One region of the Halorhodospira sp. 9621 genome, then DNA from elsewhere that is predicted to be linked to it. Evidence: predicted binding sites of a transcription regulator. Region 1 holds the regulator's gene; each other region holds the start of a gene.
The links. Region 1 encodes FliA, which starts transcription of late flagellar genes. Its sites were predicted from a motif close to GCTAAAGTTNNNNNNNNNNCNGCCGATA; they were not measured.
Positions count from the first base shown of each region.

Region 2: fliS (flagellar export chaperone FliS) is a predicted target of FliA. The motif match lies at 2,571-2,598, and genes of this name have one in related genera.
Region 3: LRF89_RS08325 (methyl-accepting chemotaxis protein) is a predicted target of FliA. The motif match lies at 2,206-2,233, and genes of this name have one in related genera.

Region 1 is NZ_JAJNRD010000020.1:27,680-32,685, reverse strand. Features, by position in the region: gene flhA (flagellar biosynthesis protein FlhA) at 1-135, shown strand, start outside; gene flhF (flagellar biosynthesis protein FlhF) at 142-1,887, shown strand; gene LRF89_RS09700 (MinD/ParA family protein) at 1,926-2,759, shown strand; gene LRF89_RS09695 (RNA polymerase sigma factor FliA) at 2,759-3,502, shown strand; gene cheY (chemotaxis response regulator CheY) at 3,557-3,940, shown strand; gene LRF89_RS09685 (protein phosphatase CheZ) at 3,946-4,731, shown strand; gene LRF89_RS09680 (chemotaxis protein CheA) at 4,771-5,006, shown strand, end outside.
Region 2 is NZ_JAJNRD010000015.1:46,666-51,671, forward strand. Features, by position in the region: gene LRF89_RS08460 (flagellin N-terminal helical domain-containing protein) at 1-541, shown strand, start outside; gene LRF89_RS08465 (flagellar protein FlaG) at 617-1,030, shown strand; gene fliD (flagellar filament capping protein FliD) at 1,108-2,538, shown strand; gene fliS (flagellar export chaperone FliS) at 2,651-3,073, shown strand; gene LRF89_RS08480 (flagellar protein FliT) at 3,082-3,426, shown strand; gene LRF89_RS08485 (sigma-54 dependent transcriptional regulator) at 3,528-4,928, shown strand.
Region 3 is NZ_JAJNRD010000015.1:17,816-22,821, reverse strand. Features, by position in the region: gene LRF89_RS08335 (ATP-dependent DNA helicase) at 1-1,587, opposite strand, end outside; gene LRF89_RS08330 (tetratricopeptide repeat protein) at 1,574-2,194, opposite strand; gene LRF89_RS08325 (methyl-accepting chemotaxis protein) at 2,371-3,690, shown strand; gene LRF89_RS08320 (methyl-accepting chemotaxis protein) at 3,714-5,006, shown strand, end outside.

The DNA of each region.
Region 1 (5,006 bases):
TGGCTGCGGCGGCTGTCCCGCAACGTGGCGTCGGGGCTTTACGTCCTGTCCTACAACGAGGTCCCGGATGACCGGCAGGTGCGCATCATCGCCAACGTCGGTCAGGGGCAGGAGGAATCGGGCAAGCAGGGGTAACGCACCATGCGAATCAAGCGAATCTTCGCCGCCAATACCCGCGAGGCGCTGCGCAAGGTCAAGGAGCAGCACGGCCCGGATGCCGTGGTGATCTCGTCGCGCAATGTCGACGGCGGCGTCGAGGTGATCTCGGCGGTGGACTACGACGAGCGCGCCGTTCAGGCGGCGGCCCGCGCGCAGGATCCGCGGGCCGCCGAGATCCCGCCCCTGGACGGCTCGCCGGGCCCGCGCCCCGGTGAGCCGGACCTGCCCGCCGCCGAGGACGAGCCGTCCGGGCAGGCGGAGCCGGCCGAGGATGAGGCCGGCCGTGCTCGCGAGGCGGCACTGGCCCGCCTGCGCAGTCTGCGCGCCGGTGGTGCGGTGGCCGACGACGCCCTGCCGCAGCGTGAGGGGGGCGGCCCGTCCCGCGGGCGGCCGCGCATCGACACCGGCGCGGCGGAGCGGGCCCGTGCCAACGCGGCCGCCCATCGCAGTTCCGGCCAGGAGCGCAGCGGCGGCGAGCGCCGCGAGCCGCGTATCGATCTGCGCGTCGGCGGCGCCGACGAGGACGCCGAACTGTTCGACGCCCTCAGCCGCGAGCACCAGGAGGTGGAGCGCAAGCGCGCCGAGCAGCCGCGACGCGAGCCGGCCTCCCGGCCGGCGCGTGGTCGGGGCGGGGCGGCCAGCGGCGGCGAGCCCGGTGGCGACCGGGGCCAGGGGCTCGGCGGGGTCGAGCACGCCGCCGCCATGGGGGCCGCCGCCGAGGCGGCCAGCGCCGGCAACCAGGAGGGCCCGTCTACCGGGGGTGGCTCCGGTGCGAGCCGCCGTCGCGTCGAGGAGGAGCCGGCCTTCCAGGAGATGCGCGAGGAGATCCGCACCCTGCGCAGCCTCTTCGAGAACCAGCTCTCGCTGCTCGAGTGGAACCGCATGGGTCACCGCCACCCGGCCCGAGCCACGGTGATCAAACGGCTCACGGATCTCGGCATGGGCACCGAAGTCAGCCGCAAGCTGGCCGATCACATTGGCGGCGACGAGAACCCCGACACCGCCTTCCGCAAGGCGCTGGCCCTGATCGCCCGGCACCTGCCCATCGCCGGCGACGAGATCGTCGACCGCGGCGGGGTCTACGCCCTGGTCGGCCCCACCGGCGTCGGCAAGACCACCACGGTGGCCAAGCTGGCGGCGCGCTACGCCCTGCGCCACGGCCGCGAGCAGGTGGCACTGGTGAGCACCGACAACTACCGGGTCGGCGCCCAGGACCAGCTGCTGACCTACGCCCGCATCCTCGATGTGCCCGTCTACACCGCCACCAACCGCCATGAGCTGCGGACCATCGTCGACGATCTGATGGACCGCGGCCTGGTGCTCATCGACACCGTGGGCATGAGCCAGCGCGACGTGCGTCTGGCCGAGCAGTTCAAGACCCTGGGCAGCGCCGAGGGGCTGGTGAAGACCTACCTGGTGCTCTCAGCGGCCACCCAGATGGCGACGCTGACCGAATCGGTCAGCGCCTTCGCCGGCGCCGAGCCGGTGGGCTGCATCTTCACCAAGGTCGACGAGGCCTCCAGCCTGGGCGGGGCGATGACCTGCGCCCTGCGCACCAAGCTGCCTATCGCCTATCTGGCCGTGGGGCAGCGGGTGCCGGAAGACCTTCAGGCGGCCAGGGGTGATACACTCGTGCACCGGGCGTGTGCGCTGCTGGACGAGCACGTTCAGGAGGCCGACGAGGAAGCCCTGGCATTGGCTCTCGGTGGGGGAGGCGCATGTTCCTGACAGAGCCAGGCCTCGATCAGGCGGCGGGGTTGCGCAGGATGGCGAAAACCAGACCGGTCAAGGTGGTCGCCGTCACCGGCGGCAAAGGCGGGGTCGGCAAGACCAACGTCTCCGTGAATCTGGCCACTGCGCTCAGTCGCATGGGCCAGGAGGTGATGCTCTTCGACGCCGATCTGGGGCTGGCCAACGTCGACGTGGCCCTGGGCCTGTCGCCCAAGCTCAACCTCTCCCACGTGCTCGCCGGCGAGGCGAGCCTCGATGAGGTCCTCGTCGAGGCCCCCGGCGGCTTTACCATCGTGCCCGCCTCTTCGGGCACCCAGCGCATGGCCGAGCTCACCGCCGCCGAGCACGCCGGGCTGATCCGCTGCTTCAGCGAGCTCCAGCGCGAGGTGGATGTGCTGCTCGTCGACACCGCGGCGGGCATCTCCGAGAGCGTGGTCAGCTTCGTGCGCGCCTGCCGCGAACTGGTCATCGTCGCCTGCAATGAGCCCTCGTCGATCACCGATGCCTACGCCCTGATCAAGGTCCTCAACCGCTACGGGGTCGAGCGCTTCCACCTGGTCGCCAACCGCGTGCGCAGCCGCCGCGAGGGGCAGATGCTGCACCAGAAGCTGGCCGTGGCCACCGAGCGCTTCCTCGACCTGAACCTGGACTTCATCGGCGCCATCCCGGAGGATGATCGCCTACGCCGGGCGGTGCAGAAGCAGCAGCCGGTGGTCGAGACCTACCCGAACAGCCCCTCGGCGCGGGCGTTCGGTGATCTGGCGCGGCGAATCGACGCGTGGCCGACCCCCTCGGGGGCCACCGGGAACCTGGAGTTCTTCGTCGAGCGACTGATCGAATACAGCAGCATGGGGGGAGAGGTGACCTGATGAATGGTCACGCGATGTACACCGCGGTGGCACAGCAGGGCGACGAGGATCTGGTCACCCGCCACGCCTCGCTGGTCAAGCGGATCGCCCACCATCTGGCCAGCCGCCTGCCGCCGAGCGTGCAGCTCGAGGACCTGATCCAGGCCGGTATGATCGGCCTGCTCGAGGCGGCGCGCCAGTACGACTCCTCCCAGGGGGCGAGCTTCCAGACCTACGCCGGCATCCGCATCCGCGGCGCCATGCTCGACGAGATGCGCCGGCTCGACTGGACGCCGCGTTCGGTCCACCGCAAGGGCCGCGAGGTGGCCGAAGCCATCCGCAGCATCGAGCACCGGACCGGGCGGGATGCCCGCGACCACGAGGTGGCCGAGGCCCTGGGGATCTCGGTGGCGGAATACCACAATATCCTGCAGGATGTGTCCTCGGCGAAGGTCTTCAGCATCGACCAGGAGGATCCGGGCACCGGCGAGCCCCACGAGCCCGCCGGGCACGACCCCGGCCCCCTGGCCATGCTGCAGGACGAGGCGTTCCAGGGCGAGCTGGCCGAGGCGATCCGGGAGCTGCCCGAGCGCGAGCGCCTGGTCATGGCGCTCTACTACGATGAGGAACTCAACCTGCGTGAGATCGGCGAGGTGCTCGGGGTCTCGGAGTCGCGGGTCAGCCAGATCCACGGCCGGATCATGCTCAAGCTGCGCAACCGTCTCGGGGAGTGGCGGCGCGAGCAGCAGGAACGAACGGCGTAGCACGGCTTTGGCAAGGCCTCGAGATAGGGGGGCAATGTGGCAGCGGACAAGAACATGAAGATCCTCGTTGTGGACGATTTCTCCACGATGAGGCGGATCATCAAGAACCTGTTGCGCGAACTCGGCTACAACAACGTGGTCGAGGCCGACGACGGCAACACGGCGCTGCCCATCCTGCAGAAGGGCGGGATCGACTTTCTGATCACCGACTGGAACATGCCGGGCATGACCGGTCTGGAACTGCTCAAGCACGTCCGTGCCGACGCCAATCTCAAGGACCTGCCCACGCTGATGGTCACCGCCGAGGCCAAGCGCGAGCAGATCATGGAGGCGGCGCAGGCCGGGGTGAACGGCTACATCGTCAAGCCCTTCACCGCGGCGACGCTGCGCGAGAAGATCGACAAGATCTTCGAGCGGGTCCAGGCAGGCGGGGGATGAGCAGCATGCGCCGGGAGCAGGGCAGCAGCGGCGCCGACCTCGAGGCGTACCGCCGCGCCGCGCAGCAGTTACTGGAGCACGTCGACGCCGGGGACAGCGAGGGTGCCCAGACGGTCATCGACGACCTGACCCACCTGCGGGAGACCGAGCTCTTCCGCGAGCTGGGGACGCTGACCCGGGATCTGCACGAGGCGATCAAGGCGTTCAACTACGACGAGCGCCTGGCCGATATCACCTCCCAGGAGATCCCCGATGCCCGCGAGCGCCTGAACTACGTCATCACGATGACCGAGCAGGCCGCCCACCGCACCCTGACGGTGATCGAGGGCAGTGCGCCGCTGGCGCAGGAGCTGGCCGAGGAGGGGGCACGGCTGGCGGAGCGCTGGCAGGCCTTCCAGCGCCGCGAGCTCAATGTCGAGGACTTCCGCGAGCTCTCCCGCGAGCTGGATGGCTTCCTCAACCGGGTCCAGGCAGACAGCCGGCAGATCAGCGATCAGCTCAACGAGGCGTTGATGGCCCAGGACTACCAGGACCTGACCGGGCAGATCATCCGCAAGGTCATCGCCCTGGTCGAGGAGGTCGAGTCGAACCTGGTCCAGCTGGTGCGCATCTCCGGGCAGCGCTTCGAGGAGGAAGGCCAGCAGCCCTCCACCCGGCCGGCCGAGGACGCCGAGGTGGCCAGCGAGCGGATGCGCCGCGGCGAGGGGCCGACCATGCCCGGCAAGGGTGGCGACGACGTGGTCAGCGGGCAGGACGAAGTGGACGATCTTCTGTCGAGCCTGGGGTTTTAGCCCGGGCACCGAGAAGCCCAACAACAGCGGAGGCCGAGCATGGCCATCGACCTCGACGACGACATCGTGCAGGACTTCCTGGTCGAGTCTCGGGAGATCCTCGACCGGCTGGGCGAGCAGCTGGTGGATCTGGAGCAGCACGGCGAGGACCAGGATCTGCTCAATTCGGTCTTCCGCGGCTTCCACACCATCAAGGGGGGCGCCGGGTTCCTCGGGCTCGATCCGCTGGTTGAGGTCTGCCACCGCACCGAGGACGTCTTCAACCTGCTGCGCAA
Region 2 (5,006 bases), on a different contig from region 1:
CGGTGTTGGTGGGACCGAGATCGGCCAGGGGCTGGATCGCGCCGACGAGGAGAGCACCGGGCTCATCGTCGAGCGCGGCATCACCCTCTCCACCGAGATCGGCGGCGAGCTGCGGGTCGAACCGGTGGATGGCGACGACGATGCAGACCTGGGGCAGATCGGCCTGAAGAACTGGCAGCCCGGCGATGACTACGAGGACCTGCAGGCGGAGGCGTACACCATCGGCGGGGTCGACCCGGTTGATGTGCGCACCCGCGAGACCGCTTCCGATACCATCGTGGCGGTGGACTTCGCCCTGCAGCAGATCAACAACACCCGGGCCGATCTGGGCGCGATCCAGAGCCGTTTTGACGCCACCATCAACAACCTGAACATCTCCTCGGAGAACCTGAGCGCATCCCGCTCGCGGATCCTGGATGCCGACTTCGCCGAGGAGACGGCCGAGATGACAAGGACGCAGATCCTGCAACAGGCGGGGACCTCGGTGCTGGGTCAGGCCAACGAGATCCCGCAGCAAGTGGCACAGCTGTTGCAGCAGTAACGACGGCCGGGACCTCCGGGGAGCCTTCCGGAACCCGGCCCAGGGGCCTGGTAGCAGGGCCGGTCGGGAGGCTGTATGAGTGAAATGCACAAGGTGAGTTCCGTGACCAGCAGCATCAACTGGTCGCGGCCAACCGAGCAGGGGGACGGGGGGCGCCTTGCCCCCGAGCAGGACACGGCAGCACCGGTCCCCGCCGCCGAGACGGAAGAGCGCTCCCGCGTGCCGTTGTCCGAGCTCGAGCCGCTGGATCACTTCAAGGCGGAGGATCCCCAGGCGCTTGCCCGGGCGGTGGAGCGCATGGAGCAATTCATGCAGCGCGTCGGCCGGGACCTGGAGTTCCGGGTCGACGACAACACCGGCAAGACGGTGGTCACTGTCTACGTCCGCGGCACCGACGACGTGGTCCGTCAGATCCCCCCGGAAGAGATGCTGGCCATCGCTGCGCGCATGCGCGAGGTTCAGGGGCTGCTCTTCAACGGGGAGGCCTGAGCGTGGCCGGAACGCATCCGCCGCCGGAAGGGTCCACCGGGCAGGCCCGCTAGCGATACCTCGAGAGGTGACCCGATATGGTCTCACCGCTGGATCAGATGCCGAACATGCCGAGCCAGATGGACGTCGGCTCCGGCATCGACACTAACAAGATGGTCCAAGACCTGGTCCAGGCCGAGCGGGCACCCACGGAGCAGCGCCTGGGCCGGCGCGAGGAAGAACTGCAGGAGAAGCTCGAGGCCCTGGGGCAGATGCGAGGGGTCATCGGCGAACTCCAGGAGGCCGTCCAGGGGCTGGGCGATCCCGGCGCTTACTCCGGCATCGATGCGGAATCGAGCAACACCAGTGTGGCCGGGGTCTCGGCCAGCGAGGAGGCGCGCCCGGGCCAGTACGACGTGGAGGTGGAGCAGCTGGCGCGGACCCAGCGCATCGCCACGGCCAGCGGCGTGTTCGAGGACAGCGCCGATCCGGTCGGCACCGGCCGGCTGATGATCACCGACGGCCAGGGCAACGAGCAGGCGGTCACCATCGACGAGGAGTCGGCCACCCTGCTCGGCATCCGCGACGCCATCAATGCCCAGGCCGAGGGCGTGCGCGCCTCGGTGGTCGATGATGGCGCCGGGCCGCGGCTGGCCCTGGCTACCGAGCAGACCGGTCAGACCAATGCCATTACCCAGATCCGCGCCGAGCAGGATCCGGAAGCGGACGAGGGCGATCTCTCCGCCCTGCAGTACAACGTCGCCGATCCCCAGACCGGCGAGCCCGCCGGCGCCTTTCAGGAGATCCGCCCGGCCAGCGACGCCGTAGTCACCATCGACGGCATGCGCGTCACCCGCCCTGAGAACCGCATCGAGGGGGCCATCGAGGGCGCCACCATCAGCCTCCAGGACGAGGGGCGCAGCCGCATCTCCATCGAACAGCAGACCGGGCTGGCCGAAGAGAATATCCAGCGTCTGGTCGACTCGTTCAATCAGGTCCGGGCGCAGCTCAACCAGCTCTCGGACTACGACCCCGAGACCGAGAAGGCCGGCCCGCTGCAGGGGGACCATACCCTGCGCAACCTCCTCTCGCAGCTGAGCCGGTCCCTCAACGAGCCAGTGGAGGCCCTGGACGGGGCGCCGATTTCATCGTTGGGGGATCTCGGTGTGCGCACCAACCGGGACGGCACCCTGGAACTCGATGGCGAGCGCCTGCAACAGATGGTTGGCAAGCACTCGGAGCTGGTCACGCGCATGATGACTGACCCGGAAAGCGGGGTGATGTCGCGGTTGGAGGGGGTGCTCGACAACGCCCTCGGCCGCGACAGCGTGATCGACATGCGCACCGAGGGGGTCGAGCGCCGCCTCGACGGTATCGCCGACGATCGCGAGCGCCTCGACCGGCGCATGGAGCGGCGCGAGGAGCAGCTGCGCAGCCAGTTCTCGCGGATGGACTCGCGGGTCGCTGAACTCAATCAGACCTCGGAGTTCCTCGAGCAGCGCCTGGCGGCCATGAACAGTCGGGATTAAGCGGTCAGAAGCTTCCGGAACGGAGGTTCCGCCCTCAAGGATCATGGGTAGCAGCCGCTAAAAGGATAGAGCGCGAACCAACTACCCCCAAGAGTAGGAACGGGATATGAGCATGCATCGCGGCATAAACCAATACCAACAAGTCGGGACCTACTCCAGCACGGCCTACGCCGACCCTTACCGGTTGGTGCAGTTGCTCATGGACGGGTTCCTCGACCGAGTCGCCCAGGCCCGCGGCGCCATGGAGCGCCAGGAGATCGCCCTCAAGGGCGAGCTGATCAGCAAGTCCATCTCCATCCTGGACGGCCTGCGTTCCGGGCTCGACCACGAGCGCGGTGCCGAGATCGCCGGCAACCTCGAGGAGCTCTACACCTACATGCAGCGCCGCCTGGTGGAGGCGAACGCCCAGAACGAGGTCCAGCACCTTGATGAGGTCGCCTCGTTGATGCGCGAGATCAAGAGCGCCTGGGACGCTATCCCGCCGGAGGTGCGTACCCGCGACGCTGCCGAGGCGGCCGCCGCCCGCGGCCAGTAGGGGGGCGCGTGGGCGGCGGCAGCGCCAAGGGCGGCGACGGGCGGGCGGCGGTGGCCGCCTCGGCCCGACGCCTGCTGGAGCTGTCCCGGCAGATGCGCCGTTGCGCAGAGGCCGGGGACTGGGACGGGGTCATGGAGCGCAATGGACTGCGCGAGGCGCATGCCCGCGGGTTGCCCGAAGACCCGGACCACCCCGGCGCTGACCTGGCTCGCCGCGCGCTGGCCCAATCGCTCGAGTGCGACCGCGCGGTCCGGGCGCTGATGGAGGCCGAGCGCGATCGCCTCGGCGCCGCCTCGCGCGACGAGCAGCACCACCGCGAGGTCCACGACGCCTACTCGCGCTGTTCCGGCTAGGAAACACCTTGCCGGCGGCTGTGTCGTTTTTTTGACGGCCTAGTTAACCCGGCGTAAACTCGCCCCCTCGCAGACAGGCGATCCGTCATCGGAGGGGAGCGTTGGTTCAGGTCCTGGTGGTCGACAGCGACGCGGAGCGCCGGTCGGGTGTCGAGACGGTGCTGCAATTCCTTGAACACGAACCCATCCCCGCCGAGGCCGGCGATGCCGGCGGCGCCGCTACCCGCCACCCTGGGCTGGCCGCGGCGCTGGTGGGCATCGACGGACAGGAGCGCGCCTGCCTGCAGCGGCTCGTCGATAGCCGGCCCGAGCTGCCCGTCTTTCTCATTGCGCCGGATGCCGATGCGCGGCGCCGTGGCGGTGATCCGCAGCACGGTGTCCTCGGGGTGCTCGATCTGCCGCTGCGTCAGGGCCAGCTCACCGCCGCCCTGCGTCAGGCCCTGAGCCACAACGTCCGCCACCGCGAGCACGGTGCCGCCGGGCGGGCGCCGCGGCTGGCCGGCGAGAGCCGCGGTGTGCAGCGGGTTACCAGCCTCATCGAGCAGGTGGCCGACACCGACGCCAGCGTGCTGATCCTCGGTGAGTCGGGCACCGGCAAGGAGGTGGTGGCGCGCAACATCCACGCGCGCTCCTCCCGTCGGGCCAGACCCTTTGTGCCGATCAACTGCGGGGCCATCCCCGCCGACCTGCTCGAGAGCGAGCTCTTCGGGCACGAGAAGGGTGCGTTTACCGGCGCCATCAGCGCCCGGCAGGGCCGTTTCGAGATGGCCCAGGGCGGCACGGTCTTCCTCGACGAGATCGGGGACATGAGCATGCACATGCAGGTCAAGCTGCTGCGCGTGCTCCAGGAGCGGACGTTCGAGCGGGTCGGCTCCAACAAGCCCATCCACGCCGACGTTCGGGTCATCGCCGCCACCCACCGCAACCTCGACACGGGGATCCGGGACGGCAGCTTCCGCGAGGATCTGTTCTACCGGCTCAACGTCTTCCCCATCGAGATCCCGGCCCTGCGCGAGCGCCCCGGGGATATCCCGGTGCTCGTCGAGGAGATCATCCGGCGTATCGAGGACGAGGGGCGGGGTTCGGTGCGGGTCAGCCCGGCGGCCATGTCCTGCCTGTCGGCCTACCACTGGCCGGGCAACGTGCGTGAGCTGGCCAACGTGGTCGAGCGTCTGGCCATCCTTTGCCCCTACGGCGAGGTGGGGGTCGAAGACCTGCCCCGGAAGATCCGGGAGGCGGCCCGCGAGGAGCTGGAGGATGGCGGCGCGCCGGCGGGCGCGCCGGAGCCCGTCAACGGACAGGCCGGGGTGCCGCTGCCGGCGGTGGACTGGTCCGAGGGCATCGATCTCAAGGGCCACCTGACCGAGGTGGAGCAGGAGCTGATCCGCCAGGCCCTGGAGGCCACGAATGGGGTCGTCGGTCGGGCTGCCCGGCTGCTCGGGTTGCGCCGTACCACGCTGGTCGAGAAGCTGCGCCGGCTCGACGTCGAGCGCCCCGCCTGAGCCGGCACGCTTGGGCCGCCGGTCGGCAAGTACCGACCGTCAAGCGGCAAGCGGTTGCCGGTCTTGCCGGTCGACAGA
Region 3 (5,006 bases), on a different contig from region 1:
GACGGCGTCGCCGGCTTGGGCGAAGGCCTCCAGCAGCCGCCCCTGCGGGGCATCGCCCTGGACCAGCAGCGGTCGCCTCAGGGCCGTCTCCAGCTGCTCGCGGGCCAGGCGCAGCGCCCGATGACTGGTGAACAGCAGGAAAACCCCGCCCGGCGTGCAGTCGATCACCTCGCGGGCCCGCGCCACCACCGCCTGATCGTACCCCGCCTGGTTGGGCAACGGGAGCCCGCTGGGGCAGTAGAGCAGGGACTGGCCGGCGTAGTCGAACGGACTGGGCAGCTGCTCGGTGCGCACCGTATCGGCCAGCCCGAGGCGGCCCCGGAACGCAGCGAAGGAGCTACCCACCGCCAGCGTGGCCGAGAGCAGAACCCAGGCATCGGCCTCCCGCTCCATGTGCCGGCGAAAACTGCCGCCCACATCCAGGGGTGTCCGGTGCAGGGCGAAACCCCGCCCGCGGGTCTCGTACCACTGGACCTCGCCCTCCGCGGGGGCGAGGAAGCAGCCGAGGGCCTCCTCCAGCTCACCGGCGCGCCGGTGGCACGCCTCCAGCTCGGGGCCACGCTCGGCCACCAGAGCGAGGGCTTGCTGCAGGCCAGCCGCTGCCCCGCGCAGGGCTTCGGCCGCCTCGGCGCCCCCCGATTCGGCCACCGTGTACCAGGCATCCCGCTGCTCCCCCCCTTCCAGGGCCAGGCGCAGCCCGGCGACCGCCGCCTCCAGGGTATCGATGGCCGCGCGCAAATCCGGCATGTCGCCAGCTTCGCGCCGGTCGGCGATACGCACATCGCGAACCAGATCGCGGATCGCCCGCGCCGAGACCGAGTGACCGAAGAAACGCGCGGCCGTGTCCGGGAGCAGGTGGGCCTCGTCGAGGATCACCGCTTCCGCCTCGGGCAGCACGGCCCCGTAGCCGGCATCCTTCACCGCCCAGTCGGCCAGCAGCAGGTGGTGGTTGACCACCAGCACGTCGGCCTCGTGGGCACGCCGGCGAGCCTCGTAGAAGAAGCACGTGTCGTAGGCCGGGCAACCCTGACCGAGACAGCGCTCGGGCGTGGCGGTGATGCGCTCGGCCACCCCCTCGACGCCCTGCGGCGCCTCGGCCAGGTCGCCGCTGTCCGTCGCCCGCGCCCACTCCGCCGCCGTCTGGATGGCCGCGACCTCGTCGGGGGCGGTGAACGGCCCTTCCTCCACGGCCCGCTGCAGCCGGTAACGGCACAGGTAGTTGGCCCGCCCCTTGAGCAGGGCGGTGCGCATCGGCTGCGGGGATGCGCCCTGCAGCGCCGCCCGCACCCGGGGCAGATCGCGGTGGTAGAGCTGATCCTGCAGGGTCCGGGTGCCGGTGGAGATGATCACCCGGCGGCCGTCGAGGAGCGTGGGCACCAGGTAGGCGTAGGTCTTGCCGATACCGGTGCCCGCCTCGGCCACCAGCACCTCGCCGTCGGCTAGCGTGTCGGCCACCGCGGCGCCAAGCTGCAGCTGCCCCGGGCGCGCGGCGAACCCTTCGATGGCCCGGCTGACCGCCCCGCCGACATCGAGTTCGGCGACCACGGCCCGGGCGAAGGCTCCCCCGGGCGGCCTAGAATCGGCCAAGGCCACCGTCTCCGGTATCACCGAAACTTCGCGCCGAGGAGGCCGCGTCCCGGGCGCCGCCCCGGTCACCGCGCTCCATGCGCGCCGCCGCCACCAGCCACCACGCCTCGCGCATCACGGCGAGGTCGTCGCCGCCGGTGTCTACGGCGCGCAGGGCCAGCTCCTCGGCCCGCTGGTGGTGCCCCTGCTGGTAGCGCACCGCCGCCAGGTTCTGCCACAGCACCGCCCGCTCCGGCGCCTGGTCCAGGGCCTGCTCCAGGTGCTGTACCGCCCGGTCGTAGTCGCGCCTCTCGTAGGCCTCCCGCGCCTGCTGCGCCAGCGCCGCGATCTCATCGGCACCGCCCCGGGTCTCCTGCCGGGCGTCGGACTGTGGCTGCGACCACCAGCCCCCCTGTTCCTGCTCCGGCTCCTGCTGCGGCTGCGGCTGCGACCACCAGCCACCCTGCTCCTGCTGTGCCTCATCCCGGTCGTCCTGCCGGGGCGCTTCGGCCTGCGTGCGCGCGTCGCCACCGCCATCGGCAATGCCGTCATCAGGAGGCACATAGCAGGCCAGCGGCGCCAGGCAGACCAGTGCCGGCAGCGCGGAGAGCTTCCGCCATCGCATCATTCGGGGGCCTCGTTACAGAACCGGGCTTTGCTGCCGCCAAGGATACCAGAGCCGGGCGGAACCCGGCGCGACGCTTTACGGCCGGACAGCCGCCACGCTATAAGGGGCACGCGCGGGCACCGCGGCCCGTTGGCGGGATCCGCAGCCGCACGGCACCCACAGCCAGGAAAGAACGCATGGCCACGCCCCCGGAACACGCACACCCCGACGCCCGCGCGGTCACCCGCTCGCGCCAGGAGGTCGCCGAGCAGGTGGCCGAGCGCAGTTCGGCGATCGGCATTGAGGCGGTGCAGATCACCGAGGTCCTCAACGCCCTGGCCGCCGCCTTCGAGCGGCAGAATGAGTCGTTCAGCGACCTGCGCACCAACGCCCGCAGCATGGCCCGCAGCAACGAGGTGGTCCACCAGGCCGTCGACCGCGCCCAGCAGGTGGCCACCGAGGCCGGCAGCAACGTGGAGCACTCACGGGCCCGGATCCAGAAGGCGCTGGAGGAGATCCGCGAGCTGGCCGAGTCGGTGACGCGGGTGGAACGCCAGCTCGGTGCCCTCAACGAGGCGCTGCAGGGCGTTTCGAAGGTCTCCAGCGAGATCGCCACCATCGCCAAGCAGACCAACCTGCTCGCGCTCAACGCCACCATCGAGGCCAACCGGGCCGGCGAGGTCGGCCGCGGCTTCGCCGTGGTGGCCGAGCACGTCAAGGCGCTGGCCAAGCAGACCGCCGACGCCACCGATGACATCCACACCATCCTCGACGAGCTGACCCACATCATCGACCGCCTGGTCCAGAAAGGCGGCGAAAGCACGCTGCAGGCCGAGGCGGTGCGCGACGGCACCGAGGCGATCCAGGAGATCATGGAGACCGCCGGCAGCGCCATGGCCGATATCGACACCGACTCGGGCCGCGTCCGCGAGTCGGTGCATACCATCGACCACTACTGCCGGCGCACCGTCGAGGGGCTCGAAGAGCTGGCCGACACCGTGCGCCGGGCCACCGACACGCTGCAGGCCGCCGACCAGCGCGCCGAGAAGATCAGTCGCCACGCCCACGAGCTGATCCGGCGCACCGCCGTCGACGGGGTGGAGACCCGGGACACGCGGCTGATCCGGCGGATCCGCCGGATCGCCGCCGAACTGGGCGAGACGCTGCCGGCCGAGGCCGGCGCCGAGCAGATCGCCGCCCAGGCGCGCTCCGCCCTCGAGCAGCTCGTCGAGGGAGAAACCGGCGTACGCGCCGCCCTGATCTGCGACGCCGAGGGGCACTGCCTGGCGGCCACCGTGCCGCCGGGCGGCGCGACCGGCCTGCGCGATGCTCTGCAGGGACAGCGGCTCGACGACCGCCCCACCCGCTCGGCCCTGCGCAGCCGCGAGCCGTACCTGCTGCAGACCTACCGGCTGCAGTACGGCGGCGCGGGGCCGGTGGTCCAGGAGATCAGCGCACCGGTGCAGGCCGGGGGGCAGGTCCGGGCCTGCCTGCGGGTGATCTACGGCGGCGAGTGAACGATAGCGACGGAGCAGCGGGTATGGCGTTCATCGATTTCTTGAGGGGCCGTGGCTTCCTACCGGGGCGCTCCGGCGCTCCCCGGGCGGATACCGGACGGGACGCCCGGGAGCACGCCCTGGCGCAGGCCATCCGCGGCGTCTCGGAGGAGACCAGCCAGCTGGGCCTGGAGGTCTCCGACGTGCACGGCAACGTGGACGACACCGCCGCGCAGATGGAGCGCGAGGCGCGGTTGTTCCAGGAGCTGCGCGAGTCGTGCCAGCGCCTGTCCGAGGCGAACAAGGTCGTCGACGCGGCGGCCCGTAACGCCCAGCACGTCTCCGGTGCAGCGCGGGCCGACATGCGCCGCTCCGAAGACCGCATCCGCGATGCTCTGCAGCGGATCGCCGGGCTGAGCACCTCGGTGCGCGAGATCGAGAGCGACCTGGAGCATCTCAACGAGGCGATGCAGCGGGTCACCAAGGTGGCGCGGGGGATCGGCGCCATCGCCAAGCAGACCAACCTGCTCGCCCTCAATGCGTCCATCGAGGCAGCCCGTGCCGGCGATGCCGGCCAGGGGTTCGCCGTGGTGGCCGAGCAGGTCAAGTCCCTGGCCGCCCAGACCAGCGAGGCCACCGGGGACATGGACCGCACCCTGCAGAACCTCACCGAGCAGACCCAGGAGCTGATCGCCATCGGCCACCACAGCACGCGCCGGGCGCAGCGGGTGGAGCAGACCACGGGGCAGATGCAGAGCCTGTTCGAGCAGCTCGAGCAGTCCATGGCGTCGGTGGATGCCGAATCGGCGCGGATCGCCGAGGCGGTCCAGGAGATCGACACGCAGAGCGAGCACACCATCGAGCGCTTCGACCACAACACCGCCGAGCTGGAGGCCTCCCACTCTGACCTCGAGCGCGGCCGGGCCCAGATCGACCGCTTCCTCGCTTTCACCGAGGAGCTGATGAACCTGGCCAACGCCTCGGACGTCGAGACCGAGGACACCCCATACATCGTCCGGGTCATGGAGGTCGCGCGGCAGGTGTCGGAGCGCTTCGAGGCGGCCATCCGCGAAGGCGAGATCAGCGAGGCGGACCTCTTCGACCGCGACTACCGCGAGGTCCCGGGGACCGACCCACAGCAGTATGAGACGCGGTTCGTGGCCTTCACCGATCGGGTCCTGCCCGAGCTCCAGGAGCCGCCACTGGAGGATGCGCACATCTCCGGGTGTTTCGTCATCGACAACCGGGGCTACATCCCCACCCACAATCGCCACGTCTCGCACCCGCAGCGTCCCGACGACCCACAGTGGAACGCCCGCCACGCCCGGCAGCGGCGT